Regions from separate parts of the Bradyrhizobium sp. NBAIM08 genome, predicted to be linked through region 2. Evidence: predicted binding sites of a transcription regulator. Region 2 holds the regulator's gene; the other holds the start of a gene.
The links. Region 2 encodes PhoB, which activates phosphate uptake and scavenging genes when phosphate is short. Its sites were predicted from a motif close to TGTCATNNANCTGTCAT; they were not measured.
Positions count from the first base shown of each region.

Region 1: a site for PhoB is predicted at 5,067-5,083, ahead of phnF (phosphonate metabolism transcriptional regulator PhnF). Genes of this name have one in related genera too.

Region 1 is NZ_JADYVR010000004.1:346,500-361,568, reverse strand. Features, by position in the region: gene I6F37_RS16415 (chloramphenicol acetyltransferase) at 1-388, opposite strand, end outside; gene phnC (phosphonate ABC transporter ATP-binding protein) at 563-1,378, shown strand; gene phnD (phosphonate ABC transporter substrate-binding protein) at 1,454-2,359, shown strand; gene phnE (phosphonate ABC transporter, permease protein PhnE) at 2,427-3,314, shown strand; gene phnE (phosphonate ABC transporter, permease protein PhnE) at 3,311-4,165, shown strand; gene phnF (phosphonate metabolism transcriptional regulator PhnF) at 4,302-5,033, opposite strand; gene phnG (phosphonate C-P lyase system protein PhnG) at 5,152-5,616, shown strand; gene phnH (phosphonate C-P lyase system protein PhnH) at 5,621-6,229, shown strand; gene I6F37_RS16375 (carbon-phosphorus lyase complex subunit PhnI) at 6,234-7,337, shown strand; gene I6F37_RS16370 (alpha-D-ribose 1-methylphosphonate 5-phosphate C-P-lyase PhnJ) at 7,334-8,230, shown strand; gene phnK (phosphonate C-P lyase system protein PhnK) at 8,223-9,020, shown strand; gene phnL (phosphonate C-P lyase system protein PhnL) at 9,043-9,741, shown strand; gene I6F37_RS16355 (alpha-D-ribose 1-methylphosphonate 5-triphosphate diphosphatase) at 9,754-10,902, shown strand; gene phnN (phosphonate metabolism protein/1,5-bisphosphokinase (PRPP-forming) PhnN) at 10,899-11,495, shown strand; gene I6F37_RS16345 (pyridoxamine 5'-phosphate oxidase family protein) at 11,524-12,135, shown strand; gene I6F37_RS16340 (DUF6496 domain-containing protein) at 12,329-12,832, opposite strand; gene I6F37_RS16335 (alpha/beta fold hydrolase) at 12,960-13,742, opposite strand; gene I6F37_RS16330 (O-acetylhomoserine aminocarboxypropyltransferase) at 13,747-15,042, opposite strand.
Region 2 is NZ_JADYVR010000009.1:174,972-190,040, forward strand. Features, by position in the region: gene I6F37_RS27825 (hypothetical protein) at 1-893, opposite strand, end outside; gene I6F37_RS27830 (PAS domain S-box protein) at 999-1,412, opposite strand; gene I6F37_RS27835 (2'-deoxycytidine 5'-triphosphate deaminase) at 1,518-2,624, opposite strand; SAM riboswitch at 2,735-2,814, shown strand; gene I6F37_RS27840 (O-succinylhomoserine sulfhydrylase) at 2,891-4,078, shown strand; gene I6F37_RS27845 (SGNH/GDSL hydrolase family protein) at 4,193-5,182, opposite strand; gene I6F37_RS27850 (SGNH/GDSL hydrolase family protein) at 5,195-5,974, opposite strand; gene I6F37_RS27855 (OpgC domain-containing protein) at 5,974-7,230, opposite strand; gene apaG (Co2+/Mg2+ efflux protein ApaG) at 7,426-7,818, shown strand; gene I6F37_RS27865 (Hsp33 family molecular chaperone) at 8,007-9,014, opposite strand; gene argF (ornithine carbamoyltransferase) at 9,184-10,119, opposite strand; gene I6F37_RS27875 (aspartate aminotransferase family protein) at 10,119-11,327, opposite strand; gene I6F37_RS27880 (GcrA family cell cycle regulator) at 11,787-12,299, shown strand; gene phoB (phosphate regulon transcriptional regulator PhoB) at 12,600-13,307, opposite strand; gene phoU (phosphate signaling complex protein PhoU) at 13,330-14,046, opposite strand; gene pstB (phosphate ABC transporter ATP-binding protein PstB) at 14,058-14,879, opposite strand; gene pstA (phosphate ABC transporter permease PstA) at 14,876-15,069, opposite strand, start outside.

The DNA.
Region 1 (15,069 bases), on a different contig from region 2:
CGATGTTGCGGCCCGGCAGCACGATCGCGCCATGGCCGATCCAGACGTCATGGCCGATATGAACGTGATGCCGGCGGCGCCAGTCGAAGAACTCGAGATCGTCGCTCTCACCTTCGAAATAGGCGCTGGATCGGTAAGTGAAATGCGCCTGAGTGGCGCGATGCATCGGATGGTTGCCGGGATTGATGCGGGTCATCGCCGCGATCGAGCAGAACTTTCCGATGGTGGCGTAGGTGATCTGCGCATCGTTCACGACATAGGAATAATCGCCCATCGCCACTTCATGCAGGATCGTGCGCGCGCCGACCTCGGTGTAGGCGCCGAGCCTGGTCTCATGCAGCTTGGCCGAGGGATCGACGGTCGGCTGAACCGAAAGAGCTTTGGCCATGTTGCATCCGAAGTGCGAGGGCGGGAGTCTTTCTTCGAGCGGCCGGATGACGGTGTCGTGACAATGAGATGACAGGGGATGACGTGCGTAGGATGGCCGCACTGCAGCAGCCTTGTCACACAAGTGTTAACCACGGGCGTTAGCGGTTGGCTCCAGCTACTCTGGAGCCCCTCGATGCTGGTGGTTGAAGGCCTGACGTGTCGCTTCGGCGCGAAGGCCGCTGTGGACGATGCTTCGTTTCAAGTTTCCCCTGGCGGCTTCGTCGGGGTGATCGGGCGATCCGGCGCCGGCAAGTCGACATTGCTGCGGTCCATCAACCGCCTCATCGAGCCCTCCGAAGGCCGCATCCTGTTCGAAGGCGTCGACGTCACCGCGCTGCGCGGCAAGGAGCTGCGGCAGTGGCGTGCGCGGTCGGCGATGATTTTTCAGCAGTTCAACCTCGTCGGCCGGCTCGACGTCCTCACCAATGTGCTGATGGGGCGGCTGTCGACGGTGCCGACATGGCGGTCGCTGCTGCAGCTTTGGCCCGAAGAAGACAAGGCCATCGCGATGTCGGCGCTCGAGCAGTTCGACATGGCTGCCATCGCGGCCCAGCGCGCCGACCAGCTCTCGGGCGGTCAGCAGCAGCGCGTGGCGATCGCGCGGGCGCTGGTTCAGCAGCCCGACATTATCCTTGCCGACGAGCCGATCGCCTCGCTCGATCCCCGCAACACCAAGATCGTGATGGATGCGCTTCTGCGCATCAACAAGCATTTCGGTATCACCGTGCTCTGCAACCTGCATTCGCTCGATCTCGCCCGCAGCTATTGCGACCGCCTGATCGGGATGGCCGCGGGGCGGGTGGTGTTCGACGGCGCGCCGGCGGCCTTGACCGATCATATCGCGCGCGAGCTGTACGATCTCGAGGCGAATGAAGTCATGGATGTTGCGCCCGCGGATGCATCGGTCGGCACGGCAGTTCCTGCCCTCCGCACGGTTGCCGTGGCCTGATCGCTGCTTCTTTAAATCGAGCCTGGTCGTAGAGCCGGAACTCGACAGTTTCATAACCTTGAAATGGGAGACGTCATGATAGACCGTCGTACGATCGTTGCCGCTGCGGCCCTGGCATTTTCAGTTTCAGCCGCTGCGGCGCAGGACTGGAAGGCAAAATATCCTGAGTTGATCTTCGCAAAAGTCCCCGACGAGAATGCCTCCGGCACCACCAACCGCTGGACGCCTCTGACGGAGTACCTGTCCCGCGAGCTTGGAACCAAGGTCACGCTGCGCATCGCCAACGACTACGCCGCGGTGATCGAAGGTCAGCGTGCAGGAAACATTCACATTGCGATGTACGGCCCGGCGTCCTACGCGCGTGCCTACATCATTGGCGCGAAGGTCGAACCGTTCGCGATGGAGGTGAACGGCGACGGCACCAAAGGCTATTACTCGGTTCTCTATGTCAAAAGCGATTCGAGCTACAAGGACATTAAGGACCTGCAAGGCAAGAACCTCTGCCTCGTCGATCCCAATTCGACTTCCGGCAACAACGTGCCGCGTTTCGCGATGAACAAGATGGGCATCGACCCGGAAAAGTTCTTCGCCAAGGTGGTCTATTCGGGGAGCCATGAAAACGCGGTGATCGGGCTTTCCCAGGGCACCTGCGACGCGGCGTTCAACTGGTGGAACGACGAGAAGGAATCGAACCTGCTCCGGATGGAACGGAAGGGCATGGCGAAGGCCGCTGATTTCAAGATCATCATGAAGTCCGAGCAGATCGTGAACTCGCCGATGGCCTATCTCAGCAGCCTGCCTGACGACCTCAAGGCGGCGATCAAGAAAGCCGTGCTGGAAATTGCGGTGAAGGACAAGGCGGCTTTCGACAAGATCTATGAGGGGAAGCAATTGCCCTACGTCGAGGTCGACCACAAGGCGTATGAGGCCGTGATCGAACTGACCAAGTTTGTCGACAGCATTCGTAAGCAGAAATCCTGAGGGAAACGAAGGGTTGGACAAGGCGGGCAGATTGCAAGATCTGCCCGTCGGCTCTTCCGAACATCCCATGCGAACAGCAGTTCCCGAATTTCCGGAAGCCAGGCTGCGTGAGCTTGGCGATCGCTATGCCGCTGCAATTGCCGCCAAGCGCCGGCGCGTATGGCTCGGTGCCGCCGTCCTGATCGCCGTTGCCATTGCCGCGGGCTGGATGGGCGAGGTCAGTCTCGGAAATTTTGTCGAGAACTTCTGGCGCTTCCCGGCCTATTTCGTCAGCATCGCACCCAAATTTTCGTTCGCGACCGCATGGAGCGATTTGGCGGACTGGCTGTGGGGATTGCCGCGCTGGGCACGGCTTCTCGGGGATACGTTGCTGATAGCCTATATGGGCACCCTCTCGGGTGCGCTGTGCGGTTTCGCGCTTTGCTTCCTCGCCTCGGCCAATCTCGTGAAATCAGGAACGACTGTTTTCGTCACCCGGCGCGTTCTGGAGTTTTTCAGGACCGTGCCGGAGATCGTGTTTGCCCTGATCTTCGTGCTGGCCTTTGGTCTCGGGCCGCTGCCGGGCGTTCTGGCGATTGCAATCCATACCGCCGGAGCGTTGGGCAAGCAATTCGCCGAGGTTGTCGAGAACATCGACAGCAAGCCGGTCGAAGGGGTGGCGGCAAGCGGGGGCAGCTGGGTTCAGGTTGTTCGGTTCGGCGCGTTGCCTCAGGTCCTCTCGAACTTCGTGAGCTATGCCTTGCTCAGGTTCGAGATCAACGTGCGTGGCGCGGCCGTGATGGGCTTCGTCGGCGCCGGCGGGATCGGCCAGGATCTGATCGAGGCGGTTCGCAAGTTCTACTTCACCGACGTCAGCGCCATCCTGCTGCTCATCGTCCTTACCGTCATGTTGATCGACTTCCTGACGGAACGGTTGCGACACCGCCTGCTCGGGCTGGAGGGAAGCACCCGATGAGCTCCTTCAGTTTTGAAAACCGGGCCGGCATTGCCCATCGGTATCCCGACGTCTTCCGGACCGATTGGTGGCAGCGGGGAAGGATCGCAATACTCGTCGGCGGGACGGTCGGGCTGTTCCTGTTCGGGATCGTCCAGCTCGATATTCCCTTTAATCGGCTCTCCCTGGGCATGGTCAGGCTGGGCGAATTCGTCCAGCTCATGTTGCCGCCCAACCCGGGTTCTTGGGCGGAGGTTCTGAAATATCTGCATGCGCTCGGAGAGACGGTGTCGATCGCGTTTCTCGGCACCCTGGGCGGCGCGCTGCTCGCGCTGCCGGTATCCCTGCTCGCGGCGCGCAACGTGGTTGCAAACCGGATCATCCGCCTATTGACGCGTCGTGGCCTCGATACCATCCGTGGAGTCGACACTTTGATCTGGGCACTGATCTGGGTCGGCGTCGTGGGGCTGGGGCCGTTTGCCGGCATCCTGGCCGTGATCTGCAGCGATTTCGGAACGTTCGGCAAGCTGTTCTCGGAAGCGATCGAGGTCGCCGAGAAGAACCCCGCGGAAGGCGTTCGGTCATCGGGCGGCAACCATCTCCACAGCGTCCGCTTCGGATTGCTGCCGCAGGTGTTCCCGGTCTTGCTGAGCCAGGTGCTCTACTATTTCGAGTCGAATACGCGATCGGCGACGATCATCGGAATCGTTGGCGCTGGCGGCATTGGCCTTCAGCTTGCCGAACAGATCCGGGTGCTGGAATGGCAGAAGGTAACGTTTCTGATCCTGCTGATCCTGGTAACTGTATCGTCGATCGACTGGATTTCCGGCAAGCTGCGCTTCGCGATCATCGGCAAGCGGACGGTCGCCTAACGTCGTGCTGCAGTCTTATCCGTTCCGATTGGATCGGAACGGAGCTCTGATTTTTGTTTTGACGCGTTTTCTCGACGCAAATCGTTTCCACCCCGGATCAAGTCCGAGGGCAGGCTTCGCTGGAAAACGCTCTGATCTAAGCGTTCTCCACCAAAAACTCCACCCGCTCTGCCGCAAAGCGCGAGTGCTTCGTCACCAGCGGCTTGCCCGTGAGATCGTGGTCGGTGGCGTCGACCACCAGGATCGGCCGCCCCAGCGCCAGGTCGAGCCGTGCGGCGTCGCTCGCGTCGACAATCCCCGCGGTGATTCTCGTTGCGCCACGGCGATAATCGCGGACGCCGAAATGCTCCAGCAGCTTCGTCATCGAGCGCGTTGCCGCGAACACGGCGCCTGCATCCGGGAACAGCTCAGCCGAGAGCCAGGTGGTGGAAACACAGATCGGCGTGCGGTCGGCGAGGCGAATCGCCTCGATCCGCACCAGGGGCGCGCCGGTCTTAAGGCCCAGCTCCCGTGCGAGCTCGCGCGTCGCGACGTCATCGGTCGCCTCGATCAGCCGGCCATGCGGCTCGCGGCCATCGGCGCCGACGATCTCGGAGAAGCGCGTGCGCGAGCGCAGGGGATAAGCGAGCTTCTGCGCCTCGACATAGGTTCCGCTGCCGCGCTCGGCGCGCACCAGGCCGCGCTCGGCAAGCGCTGCCAGCGCGCGCCGCACGGTGTGGCGGTTGACGCGATAGGTTTCGGCGATCTCCATCTCGCCCGGCAATTTGTCGCCGGCCGCAAAGCGGCCGTCGGCGATGCCGCGCTCGATGCCATCGGCCACGAGGCGCCATAGCGCGACGCCCGAGGAGGCTGTGTCCTGCATGCTCATGTCGCGGGAAACCTACTCCAGAAATCACAGCATTGTCACGAAACAGTCATGGCGCGTCCGTATGAAGTTGTCTATTATTATAGACAACTTCGGTGCGGCAAGTTCTGTAGAAGGTTCGATGGACCAGGTGACCCAGCACAACGACCAGCAAGCCCAGCGCAAGGCCGCAATGGCGGTGCTGGCGCACGCGGAGGCGGGCGAGATCGCCGCTCGCCTCCGCAACTTGGCCCTCCCGGACCATCAGGATCTGCGCACGCCCGAGAACGGCCTCGTCATGCTGCGCGGCCGGGTCGGCGGCGACGGCGCGCCGTTCAATCTCGGCGAAGCGACGGTGTCGCGCGCCGCGGTGCGGCTTGCGAGCGGCGAGGTCGGGTTCGGCTACACGCTCGGCCGCGACGGTGAGAAGGCGCGTCTGATCGCGCTGTGCGATGCGCTGGTGCAGTCCCGCGATTTCGGCGGAGCGGTGGAGCGCGACGTTATCGCGCCGTTGCGCGAGCAGCTTATGGTCAGGCGCAAGCAGGCGGCGGCAGCGGCCGCCGCAACGAAGGTTGATTTCTACACCATGGTGCGCGGTGAGGGGTGAGATCATGACCACGATTGCGGAACTGCCGCCGGGTTTCGCCGACAAGGTGCTGTCGGCGCAATCGACATTTCGCTCGGTCATGGACGCCATGGCGCGGCCGGGCTCGGTCCAGCGCATCGTGCCGATGGCGGGGGCGCCAGGGCCGATGATGCGAGGCACCGCCGCGATCGCGCTGACGCTGTTCGACCACGACACGCCGCTCTGGCTCGACGCACGGATGGCGGAAAGCGCGGACGTGACGAAGTGGCTGAAGTTCCACACCGGAGCGCCGGTTGTGCAGGATTCGTCGGTTGCTTCGTTCGCGCTCATCAGTGACGGCGGCGCCTTGCCTTCGTTCGAATCCTTCGCGCTCGGCACCAGCGAGTATCCGGACCGGTCGACCACGGTCATCATCCAGGTCGACAGCCTCGCCTCCGGGCGCAGCTTCGAGCTGCGCGGCCCCGGCATCGACGGGGTCGCCACGCTGCAAGCGTCGATCAAGCCGTTCGACCTGTTCGAGCGCCTGAATATGAACGAAGCGCTGTTTCCGCGCGGCATCGATGTGGTGCTGGTCGCCGATGACGCCGTGGTCGCGATCCCCCGCACCACGCGCGTCGTGAGCAAGGGAAGCTAGAAGCATGTATGTCGCAGTCAAAGGCGGCGAACGCGCCATCGAGAACGCCCATCGCCTGCTCGCGCATAAGCGGCGCGGCGACCAGAGCGTTGCGGAAATCACGCTCGACCAGATCTCGGAGCAGCTCGGCCTGGCCGTCGATCGCGTCATGAGCGAAGGCTCGCTCTATGACCGCGAGCTCGCGTCGCTTGCGATCAAGCAGGCGCGCGGCGATTTGATCGAGGCGATCTTCCTGGTTCGCGCCTTCCGCGCCACGCTGCCGCGCTTCGGTGCCAGCGAGCCGGTCGACACCGGCACCATGCGGGTGCAGCGGCGGGTGTCGGCGACCTTCAAGGACATTCCCGGCGGCCAGATCCTGGGGCCGACCTTCGACTACACGCACCGCCTGCTCGATCCATCGCTCGCCCAAGGTTTTGTGCCGGAGAGGCCAGCTGCGGCCGAAGCCTCCACCGCGCCGACGCCGCGCGTGACAGACATTCTCGGGCGCGACGGGCTGATCGAATCATCGCCGGAAGCCGAGGACGGTGCCAGCGTCGGCGATCTCACCCGCGAGCCGCTGAATTTCCCCGCGGACCGTGATTTGCGCCTGCAAAACCTCGCGCGCGGTGACGAAGGCTTTCTGCTCGCGATGGGCTATTCCACCCAGCGCGGCTACGGCCGCAACCATCCCTTCGTCGGCGAGATCCGCTTCGGCGAGGTCGAGGTCGAATTCGTCGCGGAAGACGTCGGCTTCGCCGTGCCGCTCGGTGCGATCGAGCTGACCGAGTGCCAGATGGTCAACCAGTTCAAGGGCTCGGCGACCGAGGCGCCGTGCTTCACCCGCGGCTATGGCCTCGCCTTCGGCCAGAGCGAACGCAAGACCATGTCGATGGCGCTGGTCGACCGCGCATTGCGCGCCCGTGAGCTCGGCGAGGAGGCGCTCGCACCGGCGCAGGACGAGGAGTTCGTGATGTCGCATTCGGACAATGTGCAGGCGACCGGCTTCGTCGAGCACCTAAAGCTGCCGCACTATGTCGACTTCCAGTCCGAGCTCGGCCTGCTCCGAAAGTTGCGGCAAGAGTTTGCCGATGCCAATGCGCCCGATGCCATGAAGGAGGCCGCGGAATGAACGCGCCCGCCTACAATTTCGCCTATCTCGACGAGCAGACCAAGCGCATGATCCGCCGCGCGATCCTGAAGGCGATCGCCATCCCCGGCTATCAGGTGCCGTTCGCCAGCCGGGAAATGCCGATGCCCTATGGCTGGGGCACCGGCGGCGTGCAGGTCACGGCCGCGATCCTGGGGCCGCAGGACGTGCTGAAGGTGATCGACCAGGGCTCCGACGACACCACCAACGCGATCTCGATCCGCAAATTCTTCGCCAAGACCGCGGGCGTTGCGACCACGACGGCGACGGACGAGGCTACCGTGATCCAGACCCGTCACCGCATCCCCGAGACGGCGCTGAACGAGAACCAGGTGCTGGTCTATCAGGTGCCGATCCCCGAGCCGTTGCGCTTCCTCGAGCCGCGCGAGACCGAGACGCGGCGCATGCACGCGCTCGCCGAATACGGCCTGATGCATGTGAAGCTCTACGAGGACATCGCACGCTTCGGCCACATCGCCACGGCCTATGCCTACCCGGTGAAGGTCAACGCGCGCTATGTGATGGACCCGTCACCGACGCCGAAATTCGACAATCCCAAGATGGACAATTCCCCGGCGCTGCAATTGTTCGGCGCCGGCCGCGAGAAGCGCATCTACGCCATCCCGCCCTACACGCAAGTGGTGTCGCTCGATTTCGAGGATCACCCGTTCGAGCCCTACCGCTTCAACGCGCCCTGCGCGCTCTGTGGCGCGGAGAATTCCTATCTCGACGAGATCGTGACCGACGACAAGGGCGGGCGCATGTTCGTGTGCTCGGATACCGATTATTGCGAGGGCCGCCAGGCCGCCGGCCATCACGGCAGCCTCAGTGCCGCGCCGTACAAGGATAAGGCGCAGGAGGCCGCGAATGGCTGATCAGAATCTGGTCGAGAACGACGAGCCGCTGCTGGTCGCAAAATCCCTCAGCAAGTCGTTCGGCCGCATCAATGCCTGTCGCGACGTGTCGTTCTCGCTCTATCCCGGCGAGGTGTTGGCGATCGTCGGCGAATCCGGCTCGGGCAAGTCGACGCTGCTGCAAATGCTGTCGGGCCAGCTCGCGCCGAGTGCAGGCCATGTGTCCTATCGGATGCGTGATGGCGTCACCCGCGATCTCACGACGCTCGGCGAGGCCGAGCGCCGCTTCCTGTTCCGCACCGATTGGGGCTTTGTGCATCAAGACCCCGCGCAGGGCCTGCGCATGGCAGTCTCGGCCGGCGCCAATGTCGGCGAGCGGCTGATGGCGGTCGGGTGGAATCACTACGGCCGCATCCGTGAGACCGCGTCGGATTGGCTGACGCGCGTCGAGATCGACGTCGCGCGCATCGACGATGCGCCGCGCACCTATTCCGGCGGCATGCGCCAGCGCCTCCAGATCGCCCGCAACCTCGTTACCGAGCCGCGGCTCGTGTTCATGGACGAGCCGACCGGCGGCCTTGACGTATCGGTGCAGGCGCGCCTGCTCGATCTCTTGCGCAGCCTCGTCGCCGAGCTGAACCTCGCCGTCATCATCGTCACCCACGATCTCGCGGTGGCGCGCCTCTTGTCGCACCGCGTGATGGTGATGAAAGGCGGCCGCGTCATCGAGACCGGTCTCACGGACCAGGTGCTCGACGACCCGCGCGAGCCCTATACCCAGCTCCTCGTCTCCTCGATCCTGCCGCCATGAACTTTACGATATGAGCTTTCCAATGACCGCCATGATCGACATCACTGACGCCGGCAAGACCTTTACGATGCACCTGCAGGGCGGCATCGAGCTGCCTGTCGTGCGTGGCGTGACCTTCCAGGTCAATCCAGGCGAGTGCGTCGTGCTGTCGGGGCCGTCGGGCGCCGGCAAGTCGTCCATCCTGAAGATGATCTTCGGCAATTATCGCTGCGATAGCGGCTGCATCGGCATCCGCCATCGCGGCAAAGTGGTCGATCTTGCCACCGCCGAGCCACGCCAGGTGCTCAACATCCGCCGCTCCACCATCGGCTATGTCAGCCAGTTCCTGCGCGCGGTGCCGCGCGTCGCCACCATCGACGTCGTCGCGGAGCCGCTGATCGCGAATGGCATGAGCCGGGCAGACGCACAGGCGCGCGCCGGCGAGCTGCTGCATCGTCTCAACATCCCCGAACGGCTCTGGCAGCTTCCCCCCGCGACCTTCTCCGGCGGCGAGCAGCAGCGCGTGAACATCGCCCGTGGCTTCATCTCCGACCTGCCGATCCTTCTGCTGGACGAGCCGACCGCCTCGCTCGATGCGGCCAATCGCGCCGTGGTGGTCGAGCTGGTCGCTGAAAAGAAACGTCAGGGCGTCGCCATGGTCGCCATTGTCCATGACGACGAAATCCGTCATTTGATTGCCGACCGCATCGTCGACGTCACCGGCTTTGCCGCCGCGGCCTGAAGGAATGGGGAAATGAAGAAGGAATCCGTGATCGCCAACGCCAGGATCGTGCTGGCTGACCGGGTGATCGAGCAGGGCTGGCTCGCGCTTGCCGACGGCCGCATTGCGGAGATCGGCGAGGGGAGGGCGCCCGCGGGTGCCGAGGATGCCGGCGGCGATCTGATCATGCCCGGCCTGATCGAACTCCACACCGACCATCTCGAGGCGCATTACGTGCCGCGGCCAAAAGTGTTCTGGAATCCTGTCGCCGCCGTCATCTCCTATGACGGCCAGCTTGCGACCTCGGGCATCACCACCGTGTTCGATTCGCTCCGGGTCTGGCGCGAGGACGGCGCTGAGGAGGTCGATGGCCGCGCCGGCGTGCTCGCCGCCGCGATCACCACCGCGCGCGAGGCCAACCTGCTGCGCGCCGATCACTTCCTGCATCTGCGCTGCGAGATCCCGATGCCGAGCGTGGTCGAGGAGGCCAAGGAGCTGATCGACCGTCCCGACGTCAAGCTGATGTCGCTGATGGACCACACGCCGGGCCAACGCCAGTTTCGCGACGAGGTCAAGCTGCGCGACTATTACCGCGGCAAGGGCGGCGGCAAGACCGATGCCGAGCTCGACGAGCTGTTCGCAAAGCGGTTCGAATATCAAAGGCTCTACGCCGCGGCCAACATGCGCGAGATCGTGGCGCTGGCGCATCAGTACAACATTCCGCTGGCGAGCCACGACGACACCACCGAGGAGAACGTCGCGGACGCCGTGCGCGACCGCGTCTCGGTCGCGGAATTCCCGACCACGCTGGAGGCCGCGCGCGGCCTGCACCAGGCCGGCATCGACATCCTGATGGGCGCGCCGAACGTGGTGCGCGGCGGCTCGCACTCCGGCAACATCGCCGCGGTCGATCTCGCCCGCGAGGGCCTGCTCGACATCCTGTCGTCGGATTACATTCCGTCGAGCCTTTTGATGGCCGCGTTGCAATTGCCCGAGCATGTGCCCGCGATCAGCCTTCCGGCCGCGGTCCGCACCGTGACGAAAGCGCCCGCCGAAGCGGTCGGCCTCACCGACCGCGGCGAGGTCGCGACCGGCAAGCGCGCCGATCTGATCCGCGTCCATGTCGCAGGCCACGTTCCCGTGGTCCGCAGCGTCTGGCGCGAAGGACACCGCGTCGCATGAGCGAGATGGCGGCCACGGGCGAAGGCGAGACGGGTGCGATCGGCCCCGGCCGGCTCGTGCTCGTGGTCGGCCCCAGCGGCGCCGGCAAGGATACCTTGCTGCGGCTAGCCCAGGCGGCTTGCAGCGACGATCCCGACATCGTCTTCCCGCGCCGCATCGTGACGCGTGCGTCCTCGGTCGATGAAGACAATATCGCGGTCAGTCCCGACGAATTCCGCCGCGCGTGCGAGCACGGCGACTTTGCCGTGCACTGGGAGGCGCATGGGCATTCCTATGCACTGCCGCTCGAGATCAACGACGACGTCCGCGCGGGCCGCACCATCGTTGCCAACGTCTCACGCACCGTGATCGCTGCCTTGCGCCGGGCCTATGCCAACGTCGTGGTGGTCGCGATCACGGCGCCGCCGGACGTATTGGCGCAGCGGCTTGCCGCGCGCGCCCGGAAAAGCGATGGCGACATCGCCGAGCGGCTGTCGCGCAGCGTCGATGACGCCTCGGCACACGCCGATGTCACCATCCTCAATGCCGGCAGCGCCGACTATCACAGCCGCCAGCTCGTGCGCGTGATCAGGAAGCAAGGCTGGCAAGATTAGTTGCGGGCAATAACACGGAGAGAGTGGAATGACGGTGATTGAAACGGTCGAGCAGCTGGAGGCCATCTACGGCGTCACGAACGATGCCTCGACCGTCAAAGTTGCCGACCACGTCACCCCGCTCTACCGCATCTTCATCGAGAAGGCGCCGTTCGCCGCGCTCGCCACCATCGGGCCCGAAGGCATCGACTGCTCGCCGCGCGGCGATCTGCCCGGCTTTGTCCGCATCCACGACCCCAAGACGCTGATGCTGCCCGACCGCCGCGGCAACAACCGGGTCGATTCCTTGCGCAATATCGTGCGCGACCCGCGCGTGTCGCTGATGTTCCTGATCCCCGGCTCGGGCAATGCGGTGCGGGCCAACGGCCGCGCGCATCTGTCGATCGATCCGGAGCTGCTGGCCTCGTTCAAGGTCGAGGGTAAGGCGCCGCGTAGCGTCATGGTGATGAACGTGGACGAGATCTACTTCCAGTGCGCCCGCGCCATCGTCCGCGCCGATCTCTGGAATCCCGACAAGCGCGTCGATCCGAAGACGCTGCCGACACCGGGGCAGATTCTTGCGGAGATGAGCGACAACAAAGTCGGCGGCGCGGAATACGACCGCATCTGGCCGGAGCGCGCCGCCGCGACGATGTGGTGAGTGAGCCGTCTCTTTCCACGATCGACGGAATCGTAGGGTGGGCAAAGGCGCATTTGCGCCGTGCCCACGACCTGCCCAACGCGGCGAAGAATCGTGGGCACGCCTCGCTTTGCCCACCCCACAGACGCCCGCGATGTGGTGCCGACCACTTCTGACCGCGCCAGATGAATCCGCCTGACGCCGCCTGAGCTGATCAGCTCTGGCGGCGCGCCCTGGTGCGCGCCGCCTTCTTCGCGGCGGCGGAGCGCACCTTGGCACCCTTGGTGTGGCTTGCCTTGCGCGCGGCGGCTGAACGGGACGCTGCGCTTCGGCGGCTTGCGGCTCGCTTGGCCTGTTTCGACAGCGCACTGCGCGATGCGGTCGATCGCGGTTCCTTCTTCAGAGCGTTCGTGGCGGCGCGCGATACTTTTGGCCTCCGCTTCGGCGTGCGTTTGCCCTGGCCGACCTCGTAAGCGTACTTGGCACTACGGCGCGTCGACTTCTTAGTGCTTCCCTTGCGCGGTGGCGGCAGATCGACACCGGCGCGACGCGCTTCGGAGAGGCCGATCGCGATGGCCTGCTTGGTCGAGCGTGCGCCGTGCTTGCCTTTCCGGATCCTGTCGATCTCGTCCTTGACGAATTCGCCGGCCTGCGTGCTGGCCGACTTGCCGGCGCGCTTGTCTTGCCTGGCTTTGCGAATGACTTCCTGTCTCGGCATGGTCCAGTTCCCTTCTTGAGTGAGAGGGATGTCTGACCGCAACGCGCAAGACGGAAGATTGATCCGCCTAAAGCATGATCCGGAAAAGTGCGAAGCGGTTTTCCGGAAAGATCATGCGTAGACAACTTTAGTTCCTCAGCGCCGCCAGCAGCTCGTCCGGCCGCTCGGCCATGATCATGTGGCCGGCGCCGGGCACCACGACGGTCTTTGCATGCGGGATCGCCGCGGCGAGCGCCTTGCCGGCCTTCGCCGGCGTCATCATGTCCCGCTCGCCGAGGATGAGCGTCGTCGGCACCTTCACGGTCGCCGCAGCGGCAAGCGCATTCGTATAGGAGTTGCAGGCCGACAGATCCCTGAACAGCACGCCCGGCTCGCATGCCCTGAGCACCGCCTGCGCGCCGCCATGCATCCACAGGCCCGGCGCCAGGCTGCCGCCGAGCTCCGCGTTGAAGCCGAGGCCCCAGATCGAGACCATGTCGTTGGCATCCTGCGAGTTGGCTTCGGCGGCTTTCAACAGATCCGGACCCACCGTCATGGTCGCGGCGGTGCCGATCAGGCTCAGCGCTGACACCTTGTCGGGATGTCGCGCGGCGGTCTCCAGCGAGATCAGCGAGCCCATGGAGTGACCGATCAGATGCGCCTTTGCGGCGCCCGCCGCATCGAGCAGCGCCGCCGTCCAGTCGGCCATCTCGGCGATGCTGCCGAGCGAAGGCCCAGTAGAGCGGCCGTGGCCGGGCAGGTCGGGCGCCAGCACGGCAAAGCCGTGATGGGCGAACCAGCGCGTATGCAACGCCCAGGTCGCATGGTCGAAGCCGGCGCCGTGGATGAAGACGACCGCGGGCAGGGACTTGTCGAAGTCGCGGCCACCGGTTGCGACAAGCACATCGGTGCCGTTGACGGAGAGCTTCATGGTGTCAGGCCTTTTGCGAGATGCGCAGCGCTTGGTTGAGGTCGTCGATGATGTCGCTTGCGGTCTCGATGCCGACCGAGAGCCGCACCAGCTCTTCGCCGATGCCGGCCGCCTTGAGCTGCTCGGCGTCCATCTGCTGATGCGTGGTCGAGGCCGGATGGATCACCAGCGTCTTGGCGTCGCCGACATTGGCGAGATGGCTGATCATGCGTAAGCTCTCGATGAACTTGCGTCCGGCAGGCCGGCCGCCCTTGATGCCGAAGGAGACGATCGAGCCGGCACCGCGCGGCAGCAGCGTCTTGGCAAGCTGGTAGTCCGTATGATCCTCGAGCGACGGGTGCAGCACCCAGTCCACGGCCTTGTTGGACTTCAGCGCCTCCAGCACCAGATGCGTGTTCTGCATATGCCGGTCCATGCGCACGCCGAGCGTCTCGACGCCCTGGAGCAGCTGGAACGCGTTGGTCGGCGACAGGCAGGCGCCGAAATCGCGCAGGCCTTCCGTGCGGGCGCGCATGATGAAAGCGGCGGTGCCGAACTGCTCGTCGAAGACGATGCCGTGATAGCCGCCATAGGGCTCGGTCAGCACGCCGAACTTGCCGGAGGAGCGCCAGTCGAAGCGGCCGCCGTCGACGATGGCGCCGCCGATCGCGATGCCGTGGCCGCCGATCCATTTGGTCGCCGAATGCATCACGATGTCGGCGCCGAGCTCGATCGGACGGCTGAGATAGGGCGTGGCGAAGGTGTTGTCGATCAGAAGCGGAATCTTGGCCTCATGCGCGATCGCCGCAACCTTCGGGATGTCGAGCACCTCGAGGCCGGGGTTGCCGATGGTCTCGCCGATCACGAGCTTCGTGTTCGGTTTGATCGCCGCCCGGAATGCGTCGAGATCGCGTGGTTTCACAAACGTCGTGGTGATGCCGAAGCGGGGCAGCGTGTGCGCCAACAAATTGATGGTGCCGCCATAGAGCGAGCTCGACGCCACGATGTGGTCGCCGGCATTGAGCAGCGTGGCGATGGCGAGGTGCAGCGCCGCCTGGCCGCTCGCCGTGCAGATCGCGCCGACGCCGCCTTCCAGCGCCGCAAGCCGCTCCTCCAGCACGCCGGTGGTCGGATTGGAGATGCGCGTATAGATGTGGCCGGCGCGCTCCAGATTGAACAGCGCGGCGGCGTGATCGGAATCCTGGAACACGTAGGACGTGGTCTGGTAGATCGGCACCGCCCGGGCGCCGGTCGTGGGATCCGGATGCTGGCCCGCATGCAGGCTCAGGGTCTCGAAGGCAGGCGGTTTCGGCGCGGGCATGCGTGGCCTCGTTGATCGGTCGGCGAT
Region 2 (15,069 bases):
CTCTGCTGCCGGATCTCGAAGGTGTCTTCCGATTGAGCCGTCTCGGCTGCATCATCCTGCGCGGCGAGCAACGCGTTCAGGAACGATGCGAATTCTCGCGCGCCGCCGCGGGTCATTGCCAGCGCTGTGGCGACCTCGTCGAAATATTGCATGCCGATCAGCTTGCCGGTGAGGTGCAGCAGATAGCCGGCATCCTCCGGGCCGAACAGCTGCACCATCACGGGCGCGGCGGTGCGGACATATTCCATCGCGTAATTGCGATAGGCCTTTTCCAGCCGCGGTCTTGGCCAGCTCGCGACCGGCAAGGCGGGCGCCGTCTTCGCATCGAACAAAGGTGCTTCGAGGTGGCGCGCGAACACGAGGCGCTGGTCGAGCTCGAGCGGATGGTCGTAGAGATAGTAATAGCCTTCGAGCCCGTCCTGGCCGTCGACGCTCTGCTTGGTGCAGACGAAGCCGAGCCTGAGATCGCCGAGGGCCGCGCCATTGTTGGCGTGCCAGCCGCGCAGCATGGCGCGTGAGACTTCGCCCGGCACGCCACAGATCGCAGTGCCCTTCCAGATCCAGCGCGGCGGCGGATAGCGGATCCAAGCCTTGGTGTCGCTCTCGTACATGTATTCGACATGCACGCCGCCGATCCAGTTGGAGAGATAGTGGTATTGCGCAGCCGCGACCGCCGGCGGCAGATGGTGGATCCCGAGCTTGCTGAGCCCCGGCAGGAAACGCTCCTGCTGCTGGCGACGAAACACGCGGAAGACGAATTCTGCGGCATCCGCCGTGCCGCGGCGCGTGACGACGGTGAGGATCAGCCCGGTGAAGTAAGCGTGATAGAGATCGGCGACGGCGCGCCAGCGCTTCCATTGCGCGTGCTGCGCGAGGTCTGGTGCGATAGTCATGTTCGCTCCCTGATCATGGTTTTGATCGAGTGTGTCACCGCCGCCGGTGACAGGCAACATGACGCGCGTGCAGGCCTCCCTGCGCGGCTTTCCGTCAATTCCGCATCACGAATTTTGCGCCGCCTTGGCCGCCCGTTCGCGCTCAACGCGCTCCGTGACGTCGCGAGCCATCGCCACCGATCCCTGCACCGCGCCATCGTTGTCTCGCACCAATGCGAAGGTCATCTCGATGTAGAGCTTGCGCCCGCTCTTGTGCAGCGCGCGGGTCAGCGTCGGCTTGCCCGCAAGCTTCATGGTGCCGCTCGCGAGCGCGGCGTCGAAGCCTTTCCAGTGCGCGGCGCGAAGATGTTCGGGAATGATCAGATCGAGGTTCTGGCCGAGCGCTTCGTCGGCCGTGAAGCCGAACAGCGCGGTCGATGCGCGATTCCAGCGTGTGATCGTGCCGGAGCGATCGGAATAGATCAGCGCGTCCGCGACGTCGTTGATGATCTGTGCGTCGAGTTGGGATGGCTCAATCATGTCACCACCTTGTAGCCCGGATGGAGCAAAGCGTAATCCGGGATCGCGCCACAAGTGAGACCTTCCCGGATTACGCTTGCGCTCCATCCGGGCTACAGGATCGGGCTACACCCGAAAATGCTTCGAGAGCTTGAGGCCTTGCGCCTGGTAGTTGGAGCCGATGCGCTGGCCGTACATCGCGTCGGGGCGGGCCAGCATCTTCTCGTAGACGAGGCGGCCGACGATCTGGCCGTGCTCGAGGATGAACGGCACCTCGCGCGAGCGCACCTCCAGCACGGCGCGCGATCCCAGCCCGCCAGCGCCGGCATAGCCGAAGCCGGGATCGAAAAAGCCGGCATAGTGCACGCGGAATTCGCCGACCAGGGGGTCGAACGGCACCATCTCAGCGGCGTAGTCGGGCGGCACCTGCACCGCTTCCTTGGAGGCGAGGATATAGAACTCGCCGGGGTCGAGGATCAGGCTGCCGTCGGGGCGCGCCGAGATCGGCTCCCAGAAATCCTCCACCGCGTAGCCGGCGCGGCGGTCGACATCGACGACGCCGGTGTGGCGCTTGGCGCGATAGCCGACGAAGCCGCTCGCCTTCTCGCCGGAGAGATCGACCGAGACGGCAACGCCGCCCGAGAGATCGGCATCGTCGATGTCGACGAGACGCTCGCTGGCGTGCAGCGCATCGAGCTCGTCGGCATTGAGGATGGCATCGCCGGTGCGGAAGCGCACCTGGCTGAGACGCGAGCCCTCGCGCACCAGCACCGGAAACGTCTTCGGGCTGATCTCGGCATAGAGCGGGCCGTGATAGCCGGCGCCGATCATATCGAAGCGGCGGGTGCCGTCGGCGATGACGCGGGTGAAGACGTCGAGCCGGCCGGTCGAGCTCTTCGGATTGGCGGCAGCGACGATCTCCGGCGGCAGCGCGAGGCTCTCGAGCAGCGGCACGATGTAGACGCAGTTGGTCTCGAGCACCGCGCCGTCGGCGAGGCTAAACTCGTGCAGCTTCAGCTCGTCGATGCGCTCTGCCACGGTGGCACCGGGCCCGGGGAGGAAGCTGGCGCGGACCCGATAGGCGATGTCGCCGAGGCGCAGATCGAGGCTCGCCGGCTGGATCTGGCTCTCGACGAAGTCGTAGGCGGGCAGGATGAGACCTTCTTCCGCCATCGCCGCAATCATGCGGTCGGGCAGGATACCATTGGCGTCGGCGGCGACCGTGAACGTCAACCGGGGGTCCTCATCAGGGGTCGAGTGCATCCGGACATGCCGGAAATACAAGTCTTTTACGGCTATCCGATGGACGCCTTGACGGAAAGGGCATTGCGGAATATGAGCATCACTTATCCCGTGGTGATTTGAGCCGGCCGGCTTGCAGCCACGTTAAATAAGTCGCTAAACAGGCCGGGGACCTCTGTGATCCCGGCCCGTGGAGATATCCAGGCCGGTTTTTTTGTGACCGTTTTCGCCTCGACGGTCATGTCGGAGAGGGTCCTATGTCGAAGTCGTCTGCCACTTATCGCCCCGAAACCCGCCTGGTCCATTCCGGCACCCTGCGCTCGCAATATGGCGAGACCTCGGAGGCGCTGTTCCTGACGCAAGGCTATGTCTACGCCAGCGCGGAGGAGTGCGAGGCGCGCTTCAAGGGCGAAGATCCCGGCTTCATCTATTCGCGCTATTCCAACCCGACGATTGCAATGTTCGAGCGCCGCATGATCGAGCTCGAAGGCGCCGAGGCCGCGCGCTCGGCGGCAACCGGCATGGCGGCGGTGACGACCGCGATCCTGGCGCCGCTCAAGGCCGGCGATCACGTGGTCGCCTCCCGTGCGCTGTTCGGCTCCTGCCTCTACGTCATCCAGGACCTGTTGCCGCGCTACGGCATCGAGGCCACGCTGGTCGATGGGCTCGATCTCGACCAGTGGCAGCGCGCGCTGAGACCCAACACCAAGACGTTCTTCCTGGAGAGCCCGACCAACCCGACGCTGGACGTGCTCGACATCCCCTCGATCGCCGAGATCGCGCACAAGGGTGGCGCGCGGCTCGTCGTCGACAACGTGTTTGCAACCCCGATCTGGCAGAGCCCGCTCGCGCTCGGCGCCGACGTGGTCGTCTACTCCGCAACCAAGCACATCGACGGCCAGGGCCGCTGTCTCGGCGGCATCATCCTGTCCTCCGAAGCCTTCATCGCCGAGCACATCCACAATTTCATGCGCCAGACCGGCCCGTCGATTTCGCCGTTCAATGCCTGGGTCCTGCTCAAGGGCCTGGAGACGCTGGGCGTGCGCGTGCGCGCGCAGACCGACAATGCCGCGCGCATCGCCGAGGTGCTGGCGAGCCATCCCAAGATCTCGCGACTGGTCTATCCCGGCCGCGCCGATCATCCGCAGGCGGCGCTGGTGAAGAAGCAGATGCGCGGCGGCTCGACGCTGGTCGGCTTCGAGGTGAAGGGCGGCAAGGCGGCGGCGTTCCGTGTGCTCAACGAATTGAAGCTCGCCAAGATCTCCAACAATCTCGGCGACGCCAAAAGCCTCGTCACGCATCCGGCGACCACGACGCATCAACGCCTCAAGCCGGAAGACCGCGCCGCGCTCGGCATCAGCGAGGGATTTATCCGCTTCTCGGCGGGGCTCGAGCACGCGGATGACCTGATCGAGGATCTCACCGCGGCGCTGGAGAAGGCGTGAGGGAAGCGAGGTCTCGTAGGGTGGATTAGCCGAAGGCGTAATCCACCTCTGCTGCATCTGCGGAGATAGACAGTGGTGGGTTACGGCTTCGCCTAACCCACCCTACGCACCCTCTCACATCGGCCGGTACGTTCTCACATCGGCGGGCACGCTCACACCGAGCTTGATCTGGCCGACGGAGCGGATGATGTCGTCGCCGAGCAGCTGGGCGAAGCAGGCATAGCCCCAATCGTTCATGTGCAGGCCGTCGGCGATGACGAAGCCCTCGACCGGGATCGACTGGTTCTCGTGCCAGTCGCGCATCACCTCGAAGCGTGGGAAAATGCCGACCTTGCGGAGCTCGGCGACGTTGCCGAGCAGCTTGATCATCTTGCCGGCGCTCTCCTTGCGCTGGTTGACGGCCGGCGAATATTGCGGATCGACCAGCACGATGTCGGTGCCGCCGGCGGCCTGAATGCGGCTGATGCCGTCCTCGACCAGCTTGGCCGTATCGGCAGGATCGAGATTGCGCAGCACCGCGTTGGTGCCGACCTGCCAGATCACGAGATCCGGATGCCTGTCGATCACCTGCGTCTGCAGACGCTTCATCATCTCGGGGGCGTCCTCGCCGCCGACGCCGGCATTGATGACGCTGATGTCGGCAGTCGGATAGTGCCGGCGCAGCTGCGCGGCGAGACGATTGGGGTAATTGAACTCCGGCGAGCTCGCGCCGAACCCTTGAGTCGACGAGGAGCCGAACGCGACGATGACGACGGGCTGGCCGGCGGCCAGCTTGCTCGCGACATGCGGCAGCGAGCCCATCGCCTTGGAGCCGCCCTTCGGCGGCAGGCAGGGCACCCGGCTGAAGATGTCGGCGGCGGACTTCGCGACCTCCTTCACCTTGTCGATGGCGCGCGAGGTGACGCCGCGCTGCTCGAGCGACCTCGCGGCGACGGTGGTCTGGGACGGCGCAGCGGGCGCGGGATCAGGCGACTGGGAGGGTGCGGGGGTCGCCGGCTGAGCGGCCGGCGTCTGCGCATGCGCGGCGGGCGTCAGCAACAACAGCACTGCTGTTGCAGGCACGGCCAGCCATGACGTCAGGCAAAAAGGGCGGAGAGAACTCATTAACGCTAGACCTCAATTTTGCTGCTGGGCCGGCTCCAGATGGGCAGCGTCAATCACGAACTGTGCCAACGCCCGGCCAAGGCAATCATGGACCTGCTTCGCCAGCTCAGGCCCGCGGGACGGGTTGAACAGGTCGAACTGGCCCTGTTCATTCCACTGCCGCATGATCGCGAAACGATCGAACAGCGGGATGTCGTGCTCCTGTGCCACGACGCGCATATTATCGAGAAAAGGCTGCGCCGAGATCATGGTCTCGGTGCGCGGGCTATATTGCAAATTCATCAAGACGACGTCCGCCCCTGCCTTTTGCAGCGCAACAACCCCGTCGGTCACCGCGCTACGAAATTCGTCGGGATCGATGGATCGGATAGCATCCACGGTCCCGGTCTGCCAGATGACCAAAGTAGGCGTTTTTGCTTCCATCAGCTTAACGAAGGTGGACGCGGTCTCCTCTGCCGTTTTCTTGCTCTGTATTTCTACGGAGACGTGCACCGGCTCGGAGGGCGGCAGTTTCTCCTTGAGGATCGCCTCCATGCGCGCCGGATAGGAGCTGCTCTCCGACGACGGAATCGTGGTCGAGCGGCTGCCGATCACCAGGATGTCGAGCGGTTTGCTGGCCTTGATCGCCTCGGCGACCTTGGGCAGCTGGCTTTCGCTGGTCAGCAGATAGGACGGCAGTTCGCAGGCCGCAGGCATAGGGGATGCGGCAGACGCGGCATCGCCCGCGCGCGCCGTGGGCGCGGCGAGGTTACCGCATAGCAGGACCAGGCTCAGGAGAACCTTCGCCTTCATCAGCCCCCTCCCGCCAGATCGGCGTTGCCGACGGCGTTTTTGGTTTTCGCACCGCTCTTGTCAGCCACACGCTTGTACCACGAAATGACCCAGGCCACCCCCCACATGATCAGGATTCCGGAGAGGCTAATCAACGCATGCATGACCGGCCCGCCGGAGATTTCGGCGAGGACGAAATGGCCGGCAAAGGCCAGGAAGACGCCGAGGCAGAAGATCTCGAGCGAATGCTGACCACATAGAATCAATGGTCGTAGCCAGCGCGATTTCAAGCCCGGCCAATCGCGGGGCAGGAAGCGTACGGTCAGCGCCGCCAGCGCCAGGAAGTGCGCGAAGCGCAGCACGTCGAGGTCGGTCTTGTCGATCGGATACATCCATTGTTCGATCTGCTTCGGCATGAACTGGGAGAGCTGGGGCACGTACCAGGTCAAGGTCACGTAGAACGCCGCGATGAGATAGGCGATCGAGATCCACATCGTCACGGGCGAGGCCAGGATGCCCGACATGCGACGCGCACCTCCGAGCGCGCACCAGGCACCAAACACGAACAGCAATTGCCAGGCGAACGGATTGAAGGCCCAGAAGCCGTTCGGATAGGCCGACAGGTAAAGGTCGTACTCCCAGGTCACCGCGTAGAGCAGGACCGACAGCCCGAGCGTGACGTCCGGCCGCCATTTCATCGACCACAGGATCAGCGGCAGCGCCAGCATCAGCACGATGTAGAGCGGCAGCACGTCCATGTTGACGGGACGGAAGCGCAGCAGCAGCGCCTGCACGATGACGACGTCGGGCTGCTTGAGGAAGTCCATGATGCCCATCTCTTCGGTGTAGAGCGGGTTCTCGAACCTGGTCGCGACATAGGAGATCTCGGCGAGGAAGATCGTGAACAGGAAGACGTGGGCGACGTAGATCTGCCAGACCCGGCGCAGGATGCGCGCGGTGGCGATGAGAACGCCGCTCTCCAGCATGGCCCGGCCATAGACGAAGGCCGCGGTGTAGCCGGAGATGAAGATGAAGATCTCGGTGGCGTCGCTGAGGCCGTAATTGCGGATCGTGAACCAGGTCAGCAGACTGGGCGGCAGATGGTCGATGAAGATCAGCCACAGCGCGAGCCCGCGGAACAGATCGAGCCGGAGCTCGCGCTCGCCGATGGCGGGCAGCGTGATGGCCGGTGCCGCGGCGCGCGCCTTGGTCCCCGCAGGCTTGGCGCCCGCGGTTCCTGCGATGGTCGATCCCGTCACTTGGTCGGCAATGGTCATCGGGGCCTGGAAACCCTTCCGCAAATCGCGACGTTGAAGCAGTGTAATGGTCCGGCTGTCGTCTCGCAAAGCGTCCGGATCACATCAGGGTGTCTCCCTCGATGGTGTGCTTTCCCGCCAATTCTGGCGGGACGATGTCGCCAAGGCGCCCGCGGGGGTTTGGTTCCCGGGGCGGATTTCGGTATGATGACAGCCATGTACCGCGCCGTGACCCGCCAGATCGAAGTGACCGTCGAGCCGAACTTTGTTCCGGAGCAATCGTCGGCCGACCGCTCGCGCTACTTCTGGTCCTACACCATCGTCATCACCAATTCGGGCGAGGAGACCGTGCAGCTCAAGACACGGCACTGGATCATCACCGATGCCTCCGGCCGCCAGCAGGAGGTGAAGGGCGAAGGCGTGGTCGGCGAGCAGCCGATCCTCGCCCCCGGCGAACGCTTCGAATACACCTCCGGCGTGCCGCTCTCGACCGCCTCGGGCTTCATGACCGGCCGCTACCAGATGGTCAGCGAAACCGGCGAGCGTTTCGAGATCGACGTGCCGACGTTTTCGCTGGACAGCCCCGACAACAAGCGGGTGTTGAATTAGAGAGGCGAGTTCGCCGTAACACTCACAACTGTCATGCCCCGGCGTGACCGGGGCATCCAGTACGCCGCGGCCTCTCGTTTCGATCAGCATCGTCTCGGAGTACTGGATCGCCCGATCAAGTCGGGCTATGACACCGCGCGTGTGGCACTGCTCCACTCGACATTGCGAGTGCAGCGACGCGGGTAGGCTCAGGCGTCCTCGACGCCCGCCTCGTGCGGCGTGAACTGATACACCGACGAGCAGAACTCGCAGGTGACGACGACCTTGTCGTCCTTGACCATGGCGGCGCGGTCGTCGTGCGAGAAGCTCTTGAGCATCGCGGCGACCGCATCGCGCGAGCAGGAGCACCGCGCCTCGAGCACCTGCGGATTGAACACACGCACGCCGCGCTCGTGGAAGAGGCGGTAGAGCAACCGCTCGCCGGAGAGCTCGGGATCGATCAGCTCGACGTCTTCGACCGTCTCGATCAGCGAGCGTGCCTCGACCCAGGCATCGTCTTCCGCGACGCTGTGCACCTCGGTGCCGTCGGGCGCATCGCCGGGATGCAAGTCCGCCTGCCGCGCGCGCTCCGGCGCCTTCGGCAGAAATTGCATCAGCATGCCGCCGGCGCGCCAGCGATGCTTGCCGCCGTCGCTCGAGCGCCACTCCTCGCCGACCGCGAGGCGCACGCGCGTCGGGATCTGCTCGGAGCGCAGGAAATATTCGTGGGCGGCGTCTTCCAGGCTGCCGCCGTCGAGCGCAACCAGGCCCTGGTAACGGCTCATGTCGGGGCCCTGGTCGATGGTCATGGCAAGATGGCCGCGCCCGAGCAGCGTGCCGGAATCCTTGGCCGTGCCCAGGCGCGAGGCGTCAAAGCGCGCATAGGCGCGCAGGCGGTCCGGGGCCTTGTAGTCGACCACCAGGAACGACACCGGACCGTCGGTCTGGGCCTGAAGAATGAAGCGGCCCTCGAATTTCAGCGTCGAGCCGAGCAGCGTCGTCAGCACGATGGCCTCGCCGAGCAGCTTGCCCACGGCTGCGGGATAATCGTGCTTGGTGAGGATGTCGTCGAGCGCGGGGCCAAGCCGCACCAGGCGCCCGCGCACGTCAAGCGCGTCGACCTCGTAAGGCAGCACGGCGTCATCGATCGGAACCGATGATGGCGCGCGAACCGGGCCTTCAGGCCCGGTGTTCATGTCAGGAGACTGGGAAACCATGGCGCTTTATCTGGGGTCGTTCGATGCAAATTGAAAGAGGCACGCCCGCATTCCGTCGTCCGCGGAACGACGAGTGCGTAGCCCGGATGGAGCGCAGCGCAATCCGGGGGGTCTTTCCACGCGTTGAGAACCCCGGATTTCGCTGCGCTTCATCCGGGCTACAAGAAGGCTACTTCACCGCGTCGAAGCACCAGGCCAAGATGCCCTTCTGCGCGTGCAGGCGGTTTTCGGCCTCGTCGAACACGACCGATTGCGGCCCGTCGATCACCTCGTCGGTGACCTCCTCGCCGCGATGGGCCGGCAGGCAATGCATGAACAATGCGTCCGCCTTGGCCAGCGACATCAGCTTGGCATTGACCTGGTAGGGCTTGAGCACGTTGTGGCGGTGCTCGCCCTCCTTGTCGCCCATCGACACCCAGGTGTCGGTGACGACGCAATCGGCGCCGCGCACGGCGGCTTCCGGATCGGTGCCGAGCACGATCGGCGCGCCCGTCGCCTTGATCCAGTCGCGCATGGCCTTTTTCGGTGCGAGCTCCGGCGGCGTTGCGACATTGAGCTGGAATTTGAAGCGCTCGGCGGCATGGGCCCAGGACGCCAGCACATTGTTGTCGTCGCCGGTCCAAGCCACCGTCTTGCCCTCGATCGGGCCGCGATGTTCCTCATAGGTCATGAGGTCGGCCATCACCTGGCAGGGATGCGAACGCCGCGTCAGGCCGTTGATGACGGGCACGGTGGCGTTGGCCGCAAGCTCCAGCAGCGCATCATGGTTGAGGATGCGGATCATGATGGCGTCGACATAGCGCGACAGAACCCGCGCGGTGTCGGCGATGGTCTCGCCGCGGCCGAGCTGCATCTCGGCGCCGGTGAGCATGATCGCCTCGCCGCCGAGCTGGCGCATGCCGACGTCGAACGAGACGCGGGTGCGGGTCGAGGGACGCTCGAAGATCATCGCCAGCGTCTTGCCTTCGAGCGGCCTGACCGGCTGCTGCGCCTTCTGCTTCGCCTTCATCGCCGAAGAGGCGGCGAGCATGCTCTTGAGCTCCGAGAGCGGCAGCTCGTTGATGTCCAGGAAGTGCTTGGGAGCTTTGTTGGGCGTCGTGCTCATCAGCTTGCCGCCCGCTTGGTCTGGCTGGAGGAGATCGCAGCGCAGGCGCGCTCTAACCGGCCGACGCTGTCCTCGATCTCCGCTTCCGTGACGATCAGGGGCGGCAGGAAGCGCACGACATTGTCGCCGGCCCCGACGGTGAGCAGCTTTTCGGCGCGCAGCGCCGCGACGAGATCGCCCGAGGGCACCACCGCCTTGATGCCGATCAGCAGGCCCTCGCCGCGCACCTCGCTGACGACATCAGGATGACGATCGATCACGGAGGCAAGCTTCTGCTTGAGCAGCAGCGACATCTTCTGCACGTGGTCGAAGAAGCCGGGCTTGAGCATGACGTCGAGCATGGCATTGGCAGCCGAGATCGCGAGCGGATTGCCGCCGAAGGTCGAGCCGTGCGAGCCGGGCCCCATGCCGGCCGCCGCGTCCGCGGTCGCCAGCACCGCGCCGATCGGAAAGCCGCCGCCGAGCGCCTTGGCGAGCGACATCACATCCGGTGTGACGCCGGTGCGCTTGTAGGCAAAGAGCTCGCCGGTGCGGCCCATGCCGGTCTGCACCTCGTCGAAGGCGAGCAACAGGCCGCGCTCGTTACAGAGTTCGCGCAGCGCCCTCAGGAAGGCGTGAGGTGCAGAACGAACGCCACCCTCGCCCTGGATCGGCTCGATGAGAATGCCGGCGGTGTGCGGACCAATCGCCTTCTTCACGGCGTCGAGGTCGCCGTGCGGCACCTGATCGAAGCCGTCCATCGGCGGACCGAAGCCCTCGAGATATTTCGCAGAGCCGGTGGCGGCGAGCGTCGCCAGCGTGCGGCCATGGAAGGCACCCTCGAAGGTGATCATGCGGTAACGCTCCGGATGCCCCTTGGAGAAGTGATGGTGGCGCACCAGCTTGATCACGCCTTCCAGCGCCTCGGCGCCGGAATTGCAGAAGAACACGAAGTCCGCAAAGCTCTCATTGCAGAGGCGGCTTGCGAGCTTCTCGCCGTCAGGGCTCTGGAACAGGTTCGACATGTGCCAGAGCTTGGTCGCCTGCTCCTGCAACGCCTTGACCAGCGCGGGATGGACATGGCCGAGCGCATTCACCGCGACACCCGAGGTGAAATCGAGATAGCGATCGCCGTTGGTCGCGATCAGCCAGCAGCCTTCGCCGCGCTCGAAACCGAGGTCGGCCCTGGCGAAAACGGGGAGCAAATGCGGCGCTGCGCTGTTAGTCATGACGTCACTTGAATGTTGCGGACGGCGTGAGGCATGCATTGCGCGACGCACCATCGACCGGCCCCGGAAAACGAAACGTGCCGCCTTTTAAGGGCGGCACGTGGCACTATCTTATGCCTGGCAAGACGGGTGTCAATGCCGCCCGGAAAGCCTCGCGAAACGCTGATTCCGTAGTCTTGCGGTGCCGATTTTGCGGGTTTTTCACCACGGAACATGTGGAAGCGAGTCGGCGGACTCTTGCGCGGGAGTCACGCCATATTGTAGCGTTTGGACTGTCAGATACGACATCTCGTGCAGCAGTTCTGATCCCAGAAGTCCTCATGTACCGGCGTAAACGTTCGGGCGGCTTGAGCGCGCCCGGCGAGCCTTAAGGGATTCTGACGGCACGGGTTTTTCAAGGCTAAAGCATTCGCTGCGAAGGCCCCAGGATGGCAGGCGCGCAGCGAGGGAAAGGGTGCAATGACGGTTTTGACCTGGTCCGATGATCGCGTCGAGCAGCTGAAGAAGCTCTGGGAGGCCGGACTTTCGGCCAGCCAGATCGCGGCGGAGCTCGGCAATGTGACCCGCAATGCCGTGATCGGCAAGGTGCACCGGCTCGGCCTGTCCGGCCGCGCCAAGAGCCCTTCATCGGCAGCGCCGCGGCCGCGCAAGGCACGGCCCGCGCAGCATATGATGCGGGTGACCCGCCCCGTCGCGCGCGGCAACACCGCGTTGGCGCAGGCCTTCGAGGTCGAGTTGGAAGCCGAGCCGGTTACCTACGACAACGTGGTGCCGATGAGCCAGCGGCTGTCGCTGCTGGAATTGAACGAGGCGACCTGCCACTGGCCGGTCGGCGATCCCTCGAGCCCGGATTTCTTCTTCTGCGGCGGCAAGGCGCTCTCCGGCCTGCCCTATTGTGCCCAGCATTCGCGCGTGGCCTATCAGCCCGCAGCGGATCGCCGTCGCGCAGCACCGAAACCGGGCACGCGGTGAGCTTGCGGAATTCCCTGATCGCCAAGCTTTGATCGCCAAGCTTGATCGCCAAGACTGCAGCCGTCACACGATGACGGCTCCCAATCGCTCGGTGTCATCCCCGCGAAGGCGGGGATCCGTAACCGCGGGGCGCAATCGTTGCGCGAGATGGTCACTCCGAGTCTTCGCCAAACCACGTCCTGTGGCTAATCGCGAACAGCGCAAGCGCTCGCGCTGAGATCCCGGGCTGGCGCTGCGCGCGCCCCGGGATGACGGCCGAGATCGGCGCCGCAGTTCGCCAAACCAGCTGTCGCTGGCGCCTTACGTCTGCTCAGCCTTCGCGAAGCGATCGTCCAGCGCGTAGCCGGCGCCGCGGACGGTGCGGATCGGGTCCTGCTCGCGGCCAAGGTTGAGCAGCTTGCGCAGGCGGCCGATATGGACGTCGACGGTGCGCTCGTCGATGTAGATGTCGCGGCCCCAGACGCTGTCGAGCAGCTGCTCGCGCGAGAACACGCGGCCGGGATGCTCCAGGAAGAACTCCAGCAGGCGATATTCGGTCGGACCGAGATCGATCGGCCGGCCCGAGCGCGCCACGCGGCGCTTGTCGCGGTCGAGCTCGATATCGCCATAGGCGAGCACGGTGGCGAGGCGCTCGGGACTCGCACGCCTGAGCAGGCCCTTCACGCGCGCAAGCAGCTCCGGCACCGAGAACGGCTTGACGATATAATCATCCGCGCCGGTCGCGAGCCCGCGCACCCGTTCGCTCTCCTCGCCGCGCGCGGTGAGCATGATGATCGGCAGCTGCTTGGTCTCGGGGCGGGTCCGAAGCCGCCGGCACAGCTCGATGCCTGACAGGCCCGGCAGCATCCAGTCGAGCACGATCAGATCGGGAATGTGCTCCTTGAGGCGGGTGTCGGCGTCATCGCCGCGCATCACCGTCTCGACGTCATAGCCGTCGCCTTCGAGGTTGTAGCGAAGAAGCTCGGTGAGAGCTTCCTCGTCCTCAACCACCATAATGCGTGCGCCCATGTGGTCGTAGCTCCTTAAGTCGTCAGGTGTTCGGCACCGTCGTGGCGAAGGTCGTCATGTCGCCCTTCGGCCGCTTGTCGGTGATCGCCTGGCCCTCGATCATGTAGAACACGGTCTCGGCGATGTTGGTGGCGTGGTCGCCGATCCGCTCGATGTTCTTGGCACAGAACATCAGGTGGATGCAGAACGAGATGTTGCGCGGATCCTCCATCATGTAGGTGAGGAGCTCGCGGAACAGCGAGGTGCAGATGGCGTCGACTTCTTCGTCGCCCTTCCACACCGCCATCGCCGCCGGCAGGTCGTGCGCGGCATAGGCGTCCAGCACCGACTTGACCTGCTGCTGCACGAGGTCGGTCATGTGCTCCAGGCCGCGGAACAGCTTGAGCGGATGGAAATCCGTCTCCAGCGCCGCGACGCGCTTGCCCATGTTCTTGGCGAGATCGCCGATGCGCTCGAGATCGGTCGCAACGCGCATCGCGCCGACGATCTCGCGCAGGTCGACGGCCATCGGCTGGCGGCGGGCGATGGTGAGCACGGCGCGCTCCTCGATGCGCTTCTGCAGCGCGTCGAGCTCGACGTCGGTGGCGACGACGCGCTGGCCGAGCGCGACGTCGCGGCGGATCAGCGCGTCGACGGAATCGACGATCATGCGCTCGGCGATGCCGCCCATCTCGGCGACCAGGCGGGTGAGCTCCTGAAGGTCGCTGTCGAAAGCCTTTACGGTATGTTCAGAACCCATGTTCCGTCTCCTCAGCCGAACCGGCCGGTGATGTAATCCTGCGTGCGCCGATCGCTCGGCGACGTGAAGATCTTGCTGGTGTCGTCGAACTCGATCAACTCGCCGAGATACATGAAGGCGGTCTTGTCGGAAACGCGCGCCGCCTGCTGCATGTTGTGGGTGACGATCGCGATCGTGTAGTTCTCGGACAATTCCTGGATCAGCTCCTCGACCTTGGCGGTCGAGATCGGGTCGAGCGCCGAGCAGGGCTCGTCAAACAGGATCACCTCGGGCCGCACCGCGACGGTGCGGGCGATGCAGAGGCGCTGCTGCTGGCCGCCGGAGAGCGACAGGCCGGAGGCATTGAGCTTGTCCTTGACCTCGTTCCACAGCGCGCCACCGCGCAGCGCCTTCTCGACGCGGTCGTCCATCTCGGACTTGGAGATCTTCTCATAGAGACGAATGCCGAAGGCGATGTTCTCGTAGATCGTCATCGGGAACGGCGTCGGCTTCTGGAACACCATGCCGACCCGGGCGCGGAGCAGGTTGAGGTCGAGCTTGGGGTCGAGGATGTTGGTATGGTCGAGCAACAGCTGACCGTCGGCGCGCTGGCCCGGATAGAGATCGTACATCCGGTTGAAGATGCGCAGCAGGGTGGACTTGCCGCAGCCGGACGGGCCGATGAACGCCGTGACGCGGTTGGTGCCGAGCGCCAGGTTGATGTTCTTCAGCGCGTGGTGGTCGCCGTAGTAGAAGTTGAGGTTGCGCGCCGTGACCTTGGCGGGCGCCTCGGGCAGGGGCTGCGAGCCGGGATGAACGGACGGTGCGCTGACGGAAACAGACATTTCACTCATTTTGCAGTCCTCTCGGCGCCAAGGATGCGCGCGCCAATGTTAAGGGCAAGCACGGTCAGGGTGATCAACAGCGCGCCGCTCCAGGCGAGTTGCTTCCAATACTCGTAGGGGCTCTGCACGAAGTTGTTGATGGTGACAGGCAGGTTCGCCATCGTCTTGTTCAGGCCGAGGCTGAAGAACTGGTTCGACA